DNA from 3 places in the Rhizobium ruizarguesonis genome. Region 1 is predicted to be linked to each of the others. Evidence: riboswitches for the same ligand, from Rfam matches in the RefSeq annotation. Region 1 holds a riboswitch; each other region holds the start of a gene.

Region 1 (3,273 bases):
GACGAAACCTTTTAGGCGCAGCACGTCATGGGCTGATATGATCGTCTTCAGCGCTTCGATGAAGCCGGCGGGATCCGCGACCGGGCCAAGCTCGACGACGAAGCTGTCGAATTCGTCATGGTCGTGCGGCGCACCGTCCTCATGCTCCAACTCGTGATGCGACTTGCGATTGGCGACATCGCCCTCCGTGCCGATGCCGAGGCCGAGCAGGATGCCGGCCGACACCTCGCCGTTCCGTGCCTCGATCATGACCGGCTTGCGGACGGTGCGGGAGGCGACCTCGTCACGCACCCTGATAAGGCCGGCGGCATCGATCAGGTCGGTCTTGTTGAGCACGATGAGGTCGGCGCAGGTGAGCTGGTCCTCGAACAGCTCCTCGATCGGGCTCTCATGATCGAGCGACTCATCCTCGGCCCGGCGCGCATCGACCGCATCGTGGTCGTCGGCGAAACGACCGGCGGCAACGGCGGCGCTGTCGACCACCGTGATGACGCCGTCGACGGTCACTTGGGTGCGAATGTCGGGCCAGTTGAAGGCGGCGACCAGCGGCTGCGGCAAAGCAAGGCCCGAGGTCTCGATGACGATATGGTCGGGCCGATGTTTGCGCTCGAGCAGCTTGGTCATCGTCGGAATGAAATCATCGGCGACGGTGCAGCAGATGCAGCCATTGGTCAGCTCGATGATGTCGTCCTCCGTGCAATTCTCCGCGCCGCAGCCCTTCAGCACGTCGCCGTCGACGCCGAGATCGCCGAATTCGTTGATGATCAACGCAATCTTCTTGCCGCCAGCCTTGGTGAGCAGGTTGCGGATCATCGTCGTTTTGCCGGCGCCGAGGAAGCCGGTGATGACGGTTGCGGGAATCTTCTGCTGGTTCATGGACTTAACCCTTCATTTTCAGCGACAGGCCTGCCGCGATGAAATAAACTTCGGCGGCCTTCGCGGCGATTGATTGGTGCAGCCGGCCGGCATGATCACGGAAATCCCGCGCCATGCGATTGTCGGGCACGATGCCGAGACCGACCTCATTGGAGACGAAAACGAGCCGCGCCTTCGCGGCGGGCAGGAAATCGGCAAGCCCGGCAAATTCCGCCGCCATGTCGCGCTCCTCCATCATCAGATTGGTGACCCAGAGCGTCAGGCAGTCGATGAGCACGATGCGCCCCTCGCCGTCGATGGCGGTAAGTTTGCCGACAAGATCGAGCGGCTCTTCATGCGTCACCCAGGACGGGCCGCGGTCGACCTTGTGTTGGGCGATGCGCGCCTGCATCTCCTCGTCCCATGCGCGGCCGGTCGCAAGGTAATGGCGGTCGAGTCCGGTGGCCGTCACGAGGTCTTCGGCGAATCGGGATTTGCCGGAACGTGCGCCGCCGAGGATGAAGACGGTGTTGGAGGCGGCGGCGATCATATGCAAACGGTCCGTTGATCAGATAGGGCACGCCGTGTGCCCCCCCTCATCCGACCCTTCGGGCCACCTTCTACCCGCTGGGGAGAAGAGGGAGCAAGCCATAGTCTAAGGTCGTCTCTCTGACCTCTGCGGGATGAGAAGGACCGAGCCGTTGCGGCATTCCTCTTCTCCCCAGCGGGGAGAAGGTGGCGGCAGCCGGATGAGGGGGTGAGCGGCAAAGCCGCGAATGTGCTGAGCGCAAATGAAGCGCAACAACGAAAGACCCACAGTTTTCCGTGCCCAAGGACTTGGGCACACTGGATTCCTGTCACAAGCACAGGAGTGAGGGAGGAGAGGAAAGCACCCCCCCGTCGCGCCGCACCAGGCCGCGCCGAATTCAATCGTTCAGCCAAGACAACCTCCGTGCTGGCAACGGGCATAGTGCCCAGGTGTGGGCTTCTCGCCCGGCACGCATGGCAGGTCTCCTGGCTCGCGGTTATCGGCCGCGATCGGGGCAGACCGGAAACCGGTCGCCCTGATCGTGCCAGCGGATCATCCTCGCCTTCCCGGCTGCATCAGTGAAAAGGTGGACGATTCGTAGACTTGAGAGGCGTCCGACCCCGGTTGATCACCATGCATATCCAGTGGCTTTTCCGGCATGTCGCCCGTCCCGCCCGCTTGCATGATTGCAAGCCGCCGGCCGGAAGGGCTTAGTGCCGGATGGAAGACCCTGACCGCTCTACAGTCGCGGGGTCGGCTGTGATGAAGGCGCCCGGCTTGGGTCCGCCCCGTCACATTCCCTTTTCATCCGGAAGGGCGTAACACCGATCCGGAACCATCCGTTATGTCAGGATGGTCAGTCGGCCATCCGTTATCGGGATGGTTAGGCAAGCGCAGGGGTGAAGTCAACCGGCCTTGGCGGTCGACCAATTGACGGCCAGCCGGAATGCCTGCTCCAACACGACTTACTCTACCTAAAACATCGTCATTTATCAGAGACTTACGTCACAAATATTTATCCCGTCCGCCGGGTTTTCGCCGCAATTGCGACGCAAGCGGACTGCGCCTTCGCCCTTGACCAGGCCTCTCCCTGCCTAGTTGTCTTGCCATGCTTATGAAATTGGATCGGCGCCGTTTCCGCGCGCTGCGTGTTTTCTTCGATCCGGGACGCTTGCGGGCGCTGACCCGGCGTAGCGAGGTCGGCCTATCGCTGGCGGGCGCCGTCGTCGGCATCATCTCGGGTCTTGCCGTCACTGGCATGAGCTACGTCTCCAATGAGCTGCATCAGCTGGTCTTCGGCATCGCCGACAGCGAACGACTGAGCTCGTCCGAGATCGAGAACAAGATGCTGCTGCTCACCGCCCCCGTCATCGGCGGCGCCCTGCTCGGCCTGCTGCTTTTCGTGCTGGCGAAACGGCGCAAGAAGCCGATGGTCGACCCGATCGAGGCCAATGCGCTGCATGGCGGCCGCCTGTCCCTGACCGACAGCATCATCGTTGCCGTGCAGAACCTGATCTCCAACGGTTTCGGCGCCTCGGTCGGCCTGGAGGCCGGCTATACCCAGCTTGCCGCCGGCCTCGCCTCGAAATTCGGCCTGAAGCTGCAGCTTCGCCGCTCGGACCTGCGCACCCTCGTTGGCTGCGGCGCGGCGGGCGCCATCGCCGCCGCCTTTAACGCGCCGCTGACCGGTGCTTTCTATGCCTTCGAGCTGATCATCGGCACCTATACGATCGTCTCGCTGACGCCTGTCGTCGTCTCCGCCCTTGTCTCCACCCTGATCGCAAGGTTACTCGCCGGCAGCGATTTCACCATCGATATCGGCAGCTTTGGCTCGGTCGTGCCGGCCGACTATATCCCGGCGCTGCTGCTCGGTGCTTTCTGCGCCGGCG
Region 2 (3,273 bases), 1.6 Mb from region 1:
CCGAACGCTTCATCGATCGGTTTTCGCGCTATTACACGCCCGGCGTGGTCGTGGTCGCAGCGCTCGTCGCGGTCGTTCCGCCGCTGCTGTTCGCTGGGCCGTGGGGCGAATGGGTCTATAAGGGCCTTGCCATCCTCTTGATCGGCTGCCCTTGCGCGCTCGTCATCTCGACGCCGGCGGCGATCGCCGCTTCGCTTTCATCAGGTGCGCGGCGCGGACTCTTGATGAAGGGCGGCGCGGTGCTGGAAACGCTCGGCAAGGTGACGATGGTCGCCTTCGACAAGACAGGCACGCTGACGGAAGGCAAGCCTCAGGTGACTGACATCATTTCCTTTGGCCTGAGCGAGGCGCAGGTGCTGTCGCGCGCGGCGGTGCTGGAGCGGGGTTCCAGCCATCCGCTGGCGCTGGCGATCCTCAACCGCGCCAAGGCGGACGGCGTTCCCGTGCCGCCGGCCTTCGAGCTGGAAGCGCTGCCGGGCAAGGGTGTCAGCGGCAAAGTCGGCGGTGAGACGCTGGATCTGCTGTCGCCGCCTGCCGCCCGCGAGCGCGGGACGCTCAGCGCGGAACAGGATGCACGCATCACGGCGCTGAACGACGAGGGCAAGAGCGTGTCGGTGCTGCTCGTCAACGGTATTGCGGCCGGCCTGATCGCCATGCGCGACGAGCCGCGTGAGGATGCCGAGGCCGGGCTCGCTGCCCTCAAATCAGCAGGCGTCAAGGCGATGATGTTGACGGGCGACAACAAGCGGACGGCAGCAGCCGTTGCCGGCATGCTCGGCATCGACTGGCGCGGCGAGATGATGCCGGAGGACAAGCAGCGGGTCGTCGGCGAATTGAAGCGCCAGGGCTTCATCGTCGCCAAGGTCGGCGACGGCATCAACGATGCTCCGGCGCTGGCCGCTGCCGATATCGGCATCGCCATGGGCGGCGGCACCGATGTGGCGCTGGAGACGGCGGATGCCGCCGTGCTGCACGGACGCGTTGGCGACGTGGCGCGGATGATCGAACTTTCCAAACGCACGATGCGCAACATCCTGCAGAATATCACCATCGCACTCGGGCTGAAGGCGGTGTTTCTGGTGACGACGATCGCTGGCATCACCGGGCTCTGGCCAGCGATCCTTGCCGATACCGGCGCTACCGTACTGGTGACGATCAACGCGCTGCGGTTGCTTCGGATAAAGATATAAACATTCCTTTATGTCTATTGACGATATCCACTTGCGGGCGCATTCTAGCGGCATCGTGGTTCTCCGGATTCGGTCCGGAGCTAAGAGGGAATTCGGTGCGGTGCCCAGCGCCCAATCCGAAGCTGCCCCCGCAACTGTAGGCGGAGAGCCGCCGTCCAATTGACGTCACTGGGGAGACGCCCGGGAAGACTGGACGGTGGCAGCGACCCGCAAGCCAGGAGACCTGCCGCGATTGATAACGTCCACGGGCGAGGTGTCCCGGTGTGCCGCTTTCTGCGAAACGGTACCCTTGCGTCCGTTCGTCGATGCGTCTCGCCAATGCCTTGCCCATAACCCTCGGGGTAAGGAAATGAGCATCAAGACTGCAAATCTCGGGTTTCCAAGAATTGGAAGCCATCGCGAACTGAAATTTGCGCTGGAAAGCTATTGGGCCGGCAAGAGCAACGCGGCCGCACTTCTGGAAACGGCGAAAAAGCTGCGCGCCGAGAACTGGAAGCTTCAGCAGCAGAAGGGGATCGCCGTCATCCCCTCCAATGACTTCTCGCTTTACGATCACGTTCTCGATCTCGCGGCGATGGTAGGCGCGATCCCGGCCGTCTATGGATGGCAAGGCGGCCCGGTCGATCTCGACACATATTTCGCGATGGCGCGCGGCTCGACCGGCGAGAGCCATCACGGCGATTGCGGCCATCTCCACCACGGCCACGGGGTGCCGGCGCTGGAGATGACGAAATGGTTCGACACCAACTACCACTACATGGTTCCGGAACTCAGGCGTGACCAGCCCTTCACGCTGACGGCGAACAAGCCGCTGGAGGCGTTCCTGGAGGCGAAGGCGCTCGGCATTCACACGCGGCCGGTCATTCTCGGGCCGGTCACCTTCCTGAAGCTCGCCAAATCCACGGAGGAAGGGTTCGGCACGGTCGAACTGCTCGATCGGCTGCTGCCGGTCTATGCCAGGATATTTGCCGAGTTGAGAGCGGCGGGTGCCGACTGGGTACAGGTCGACGAGCCATGCCTCGTCCTCGATCTTTCTGACAGAGAGCGCGCCGCGCTCAGCCAGACCTATCGGGCACTCGGCGAAGTAGTGCCGGATCTCAAGATCATGCTTGTCGGCTTTTTCGGCGATATGGGCGACAATCTTCCGGCCGCACTTAAGTTGCCGGTCGCAGGCCTTCATGTCGATCTGGTGCGCGGGCCGCAGCAGATCGAGATCCTCCTGGAAAAGGCGCCGGACAGCCTCGTGCTGTCGCTCGGTGTCATCGACGGACGCAACATTTGGCGGGCCGATCTCAACGCCATCCTGAACAGGATCGTGCCGTTGGTTTCCAGGTTAGGTGAGCATCGACTTCAAATCGCGCCGTCCTGCTCCCTTCTTCACGTTCCGATCGACCTCGAGCTGGAAACAGGGCTCGATGGCGAGCTGAAAACATGGCTCGCCTTTGCGACGCAGAAGCTGGACGAGCTTGCCGTGCTCGGCAGCGGGGCCTTGGACCGGAGCGGCGTCATCGGTGCCCTTGAAGCGTCTTTGCGCGCCGTCGCTGCCCGCGCCTCTTCCTCGAGGGTTCATGATGCCGCAGTTACGGCGCGAGTGGCAGGCATCGACGGAAGGATGAAACGCCGGGGTCGCGCATTCCTCTCGCGCAAAGCGCTTCAGGGTGACCGATTGCGACTGCCGCTCTTCCCGACAACGACGATCGGCTCGTTCCCGCAAACATCGGAAGTGCGCAAGTCGCGCGCGGCCTATGCAAAGGGTGCAATCAGCGAAGCCGACTACGAAGTCTTCCTGAAAAAAGAGACGGAATCGGCGATCCGCTGGCAGGAGGAGATCGGCCTCGACGTGCTTGTTCACGGCGAGTTCGAGCGCAACGACATGGTGCAGTATTTCGGCGAACAGCTTTCAGGCTTCGCCTTCACCGCCCATGCCTGGGTGCAGAGCTACGGTTCGCGCTATGTCCGCCCGCCGATCATCTTCGGCGACGTCTCACGCCCGAAGCCGATGACGGTGGAATGGTGGCGCTACGCGCAGTCGCTGACGGAAAAGCCAGTGAAGGGCATGCTGACGGGACCGGTGACGATCCTC
Region 3 (3,273 bases), on a different replicon from region 1:
TCTTGGGGTGACCTCGTCGACAGCGCAGGAATCCTATGCCAACCATCTTTATCCGGACATGAAGAAGACGGTTTTTCGCTCTTCGCCCGAATTATACAAGGGGCTGGCGGATGGGAGTGTCGACATTATCCTTGAGGATAAACTCGCCATCTACGACTGGATTGCCAACACCAAGGCCGGAAGCTGCTGCGAGTTCAAGGGGCCGGATCTGGTCGACATCACATATTTTGGCGAAGGCGCCGGCATCGCGCTGCGCCTGGATGACAAGGAGCGTCTGACGCGCCTGAACGAAGCGCTGAAGAGCATCAAGGCGGACGGGACCTATGACATGATCAACGCCAAATATTTCCCGTTCAGCATCCAGTAATTCACCGGCCGATTTTCGAGAATGCGGGACGGTCGGGCTGTTGCCCGACCATCCCTGTCTTCGGTCGTGAGCGCTACGCGGCTTTCGCGACCTCTCCGTGCGGATCGAGGATATATTTTGTCGCTGCTCCATGGTCGAAGCTCTCATATCCAGCGGCGGCATCGTCGAGCGGGATGACCTTGGCGTTGACGATATCGGCAATCGGCAGCCGGTCGTGGAGGATCGCCTGCATGAGCTGGCGATTATATTTGATCACCGGTGTCTGGCCGGTGTGGAAGGACTGCGCCTTGGCCCATCCGAGGCCGAAGCGGAGCGACAGATTGCCGTGCTTGGCAGCGTTGTCGACAGCGCCCGGATCCTCGGTGACGTAGAGGCCGGGAATGCCGATCGAACCCGCGGCACGGGTAATCTCCATCATCTGATTGAGCACGATCGCCGGCTGTTCCCCGCCGGAATGGCCGCGTGCCTCGAAGCCGACCGCATCGATGGCGCTGTCCACCTCGTTGATGCCGACGACCTGCGCAATCATGTCGCCGAGACGGTCGCTCTTCGACAGGTCGATCGGCTCGAAACCGACCTTCGCCGCATGCGCCAGACGGTCCTTGTTGAAATCACCGATCATCACGACAGCGGCGCCGAGAATGCGAGCCGAAGCCGCAGCCGCAAGGCCGACGGGGCCGGCGCCTGCCACGTAGACGGTCGAGCCGACGCCAACGCCTGCCCGCACCGCGCCATGAAAGCCCGTGGGCAGAATGTCGGAGAGCATGGTGAGATCCCGGATCTTCGCCATTGCCTTGTCCCGATCGGGGATCTTCAGCAGGTTGAAATCTGCGTAGGGAATGGTGACATAGCGCGCCTGTCCGCCGATCCAGCCACCCATGTCGACATAACCGTAAGCGCCACCGGCGCGGGCCGGGTTTACCGTCAGGCAGACACCGGTATCCTGGGACTTGCAGCAGCGGCAGCGGCCGCAGGCGACATTGAAAGGCACCGAGACGATATCGCCGATTTCGAGCATCTCGACGTCGATGCCTTTCTCGATGATCTCGCCGGTGATTTCATGACCGAGGATGAGGCCCGGCATCGCTGTCGTGCGGCCGCGGACCATGTGCTGATCGGAGCCGCAGATATTGGTCGAGATCACCTTAAGGATCACGCCGTGTTCGATGCGGCGGCCGTCGGGCGCTTCCAGCTTCGGGTCGTCGATGTCGCGAACTTCGACCTTGCCCGGCCGGAGATAGACGACGCCTCTATTTTTGCTCATGGATTCCTCCCACTTGTTTGAAAGCCTCGATCTGCAACCGATGCAGTCGATGGCGACTTCCCTCCGGCCTGCCTCCTCTGCAGCCCGGTGTCGACAACACGAGGATACCGCCGCACCGGGCGATATTCGAATTTTCAAAACGGACAGATTGGATGCAGAAGTGAAGTGAACGCCACGGTTTTTGCCTGTCGTTCCGCTCGTGACCGTCTGCCGCAATCCGTCGATCTGCTGCGTAAGAGCTGGTTTCCGGCTCCAGAATCTCCTTCCGATCCATCTCGATATCTTTCCGGATGTCTATCCGGCGATTTCCTTGAGGATTTCAGTTCTTCTACCGCTGCGGGGCAGCGCCGGCGTCGGGCCGGCTTCCCAATGGTCCATTTCGCCAGTTTGCGAGATAGCGCCTTGAACAGTACAAACAAACCATGCCTGACGGAAAACAGCGATCAAGAAAACGACATGGGTGCAACTCAAAGACGACAGTCGCAAAGTCGCAATAGCGCTGCGTAGCGGAAATAATTGATCCCGCGAATACGGCGGTTTTCCGGTTCGTCCCGGAAGATTTAATCGCCGCCTAAAGACTTTAGGCGCGAGGGGCGCCGGCTGCGGTTGAAGTCGACGGCCGTGTGCCAGAGCACGGCGCCGAGGATGATCGCGCCGCCGAAAAAGGTGGCGACGGGCGGCTGTTCGGAAAACAGCAGCCACACCCAGAAGGGCGTGAGCACAATTTCCATCGTGCCGATCAGCGCCGCCTCGGCCGGCGGCATCCGCTTGGCCCCGGCAAGGAAGAGCACCAGCGCGAGAGAGAAATTGGTCGCACCGAAGGCGGCGAGAACGACCCAGTTGTGCAGGTCGAGCGAGCCGACTGAACCGAACGGGGCAAAGATGGCCAGCGTCAGGAAAGCGCTGACGACGGTCGGAGGCAGGCTCGGCACGCCGGGATTGATGCGCGGAATGATGATGACGAGCGCGAAGGACGCCGTCATGCCGAGCGCCAGCAGATCTCCCACACCAGTGCCGCCGCCGATCGACGAGGCGACGATGACCGCGACGCCGAAGAGCGAGATGCCGCCGGCAATCAACGTCCGCCTGGAGACCCTCTCCTTGAGGATGACCCAGCCGAGCATGGCCGCGATGAAGGGCGCGGTCGCATAGATCATCGTCACATTGGCGACGGTGGTCATGTAAAGCGCCCCGATGAAGCATACCTGACTGAAGGTCTGGCATGCGATCATGGCAAGACCTGTGGGATGGAAGACGGATCGCCATTGCCGCCGTGAGATGCCCCCTTCGAGGAAAAGGCAGGGGATCAGCAGGAACAGGCCACCGAACAATGATCGCCAGGCGATCGCCGTCCATACGTCGGTCGTCAGGAGTCGCGAATAGACGCCGCTCGCGCTCCAGGCAAGTGTCGCGGCAATGATGAGAAGCACACCCTTCTCGTGCTCGCTGCCTGCGAGGCGTCTGGCCGGATTTTCAATTGTCACGCAGATATTCTCAAAGAAGGAAGTCGAACGCGGCTTATTTGTGCGTCAAGAATTGACATCAGGCAAACGAATAGTAGAGATAGCTGTCATCGATTTTTTTAATGGCTTCCCCATGCACGAGCCGATTGAGAGCGACCTGCTCAGAACCTTCCTGGTCG

What was found. A riboswitch is a leader RNA that binds a small molecule or an ion and turns the genes downstream of it on or off. The one in region 1 is predicted to bind cobalamin.
Region 2: another riboswitch for cobalamin. It lies ahead of metE (5-methyltetrahydropteroyltriglutamate--homocysteine S-methyltransferase); the one in region 1 lies ahead of cobU (bifunctional adenosylcobinamide kinase/adenosylcobinamide-phosphate guanylyltransferase).
Region 3: another riboswitch for cobalamin. It lies ahead of fdhA (formaldehyde dehydrogenase, glutathione-independent); the one in region 1 lies ahead of cobU (bifunctional adenosylcobinamide kinase/adenosylcobinamide-phosphate guanylyltransferase).

What each region holds. Positions count from the first base shown of each region.
Region 1 is NZ_CP071678.1:2,916,427-2,919,699, forward strand. Features, by position in the region: gene cobW (cobalamin biosynthesis protein CobW) at 1-876, opposite strand, end outside; gene cobU (bifunctional adenosylcobinamide kinase/adenosylcobinamide-phosphate guanylyltransferase) at 881-1,405, opposite strand; cobalamin riboswitch at 1,843-2,239, opposite strand; gene J3P73_RS14455 (chloride channel protein) at 2,493-3,273, shown strand, end outside.
Region 2 is NZ_CP071678.1:4,499,661-4,502,933, reverse strand. Features, by position in the region: gene J3P73_RS22050 (heavy metal translocating P-type ATPase) at 1-1,190, shown strand, start outside; cobalamin riboswitch at 1,230-1,435, shown strand; gene metE (5-methyltetrahydropteroyltriglutamate--homocysteine S-methyltransferase) at 1,540-3,273, shown strand, end outside.
Region 3 is NZ_CP071681.1:544,358-547,630, forward strand. Features, by position in the region: gene J3P73_RS33620 (ABC transporter substrate-binding protein) at 1-367, shown strand, start outside; gene fdhA (formaldehyde dehydrogenase, glutathione-independent) at 441-1,631, opposite strand; cobalamin riboswitch at 1,851-2,051, opposite strand; gene J3P73_RS33630 (DMT family transporter) at 2,192-3,115, opposite strand; gene J3P73_RS33635 (LysR substrate-binding domain-containing protein) at 3,228-3,273, shown strand, end outside.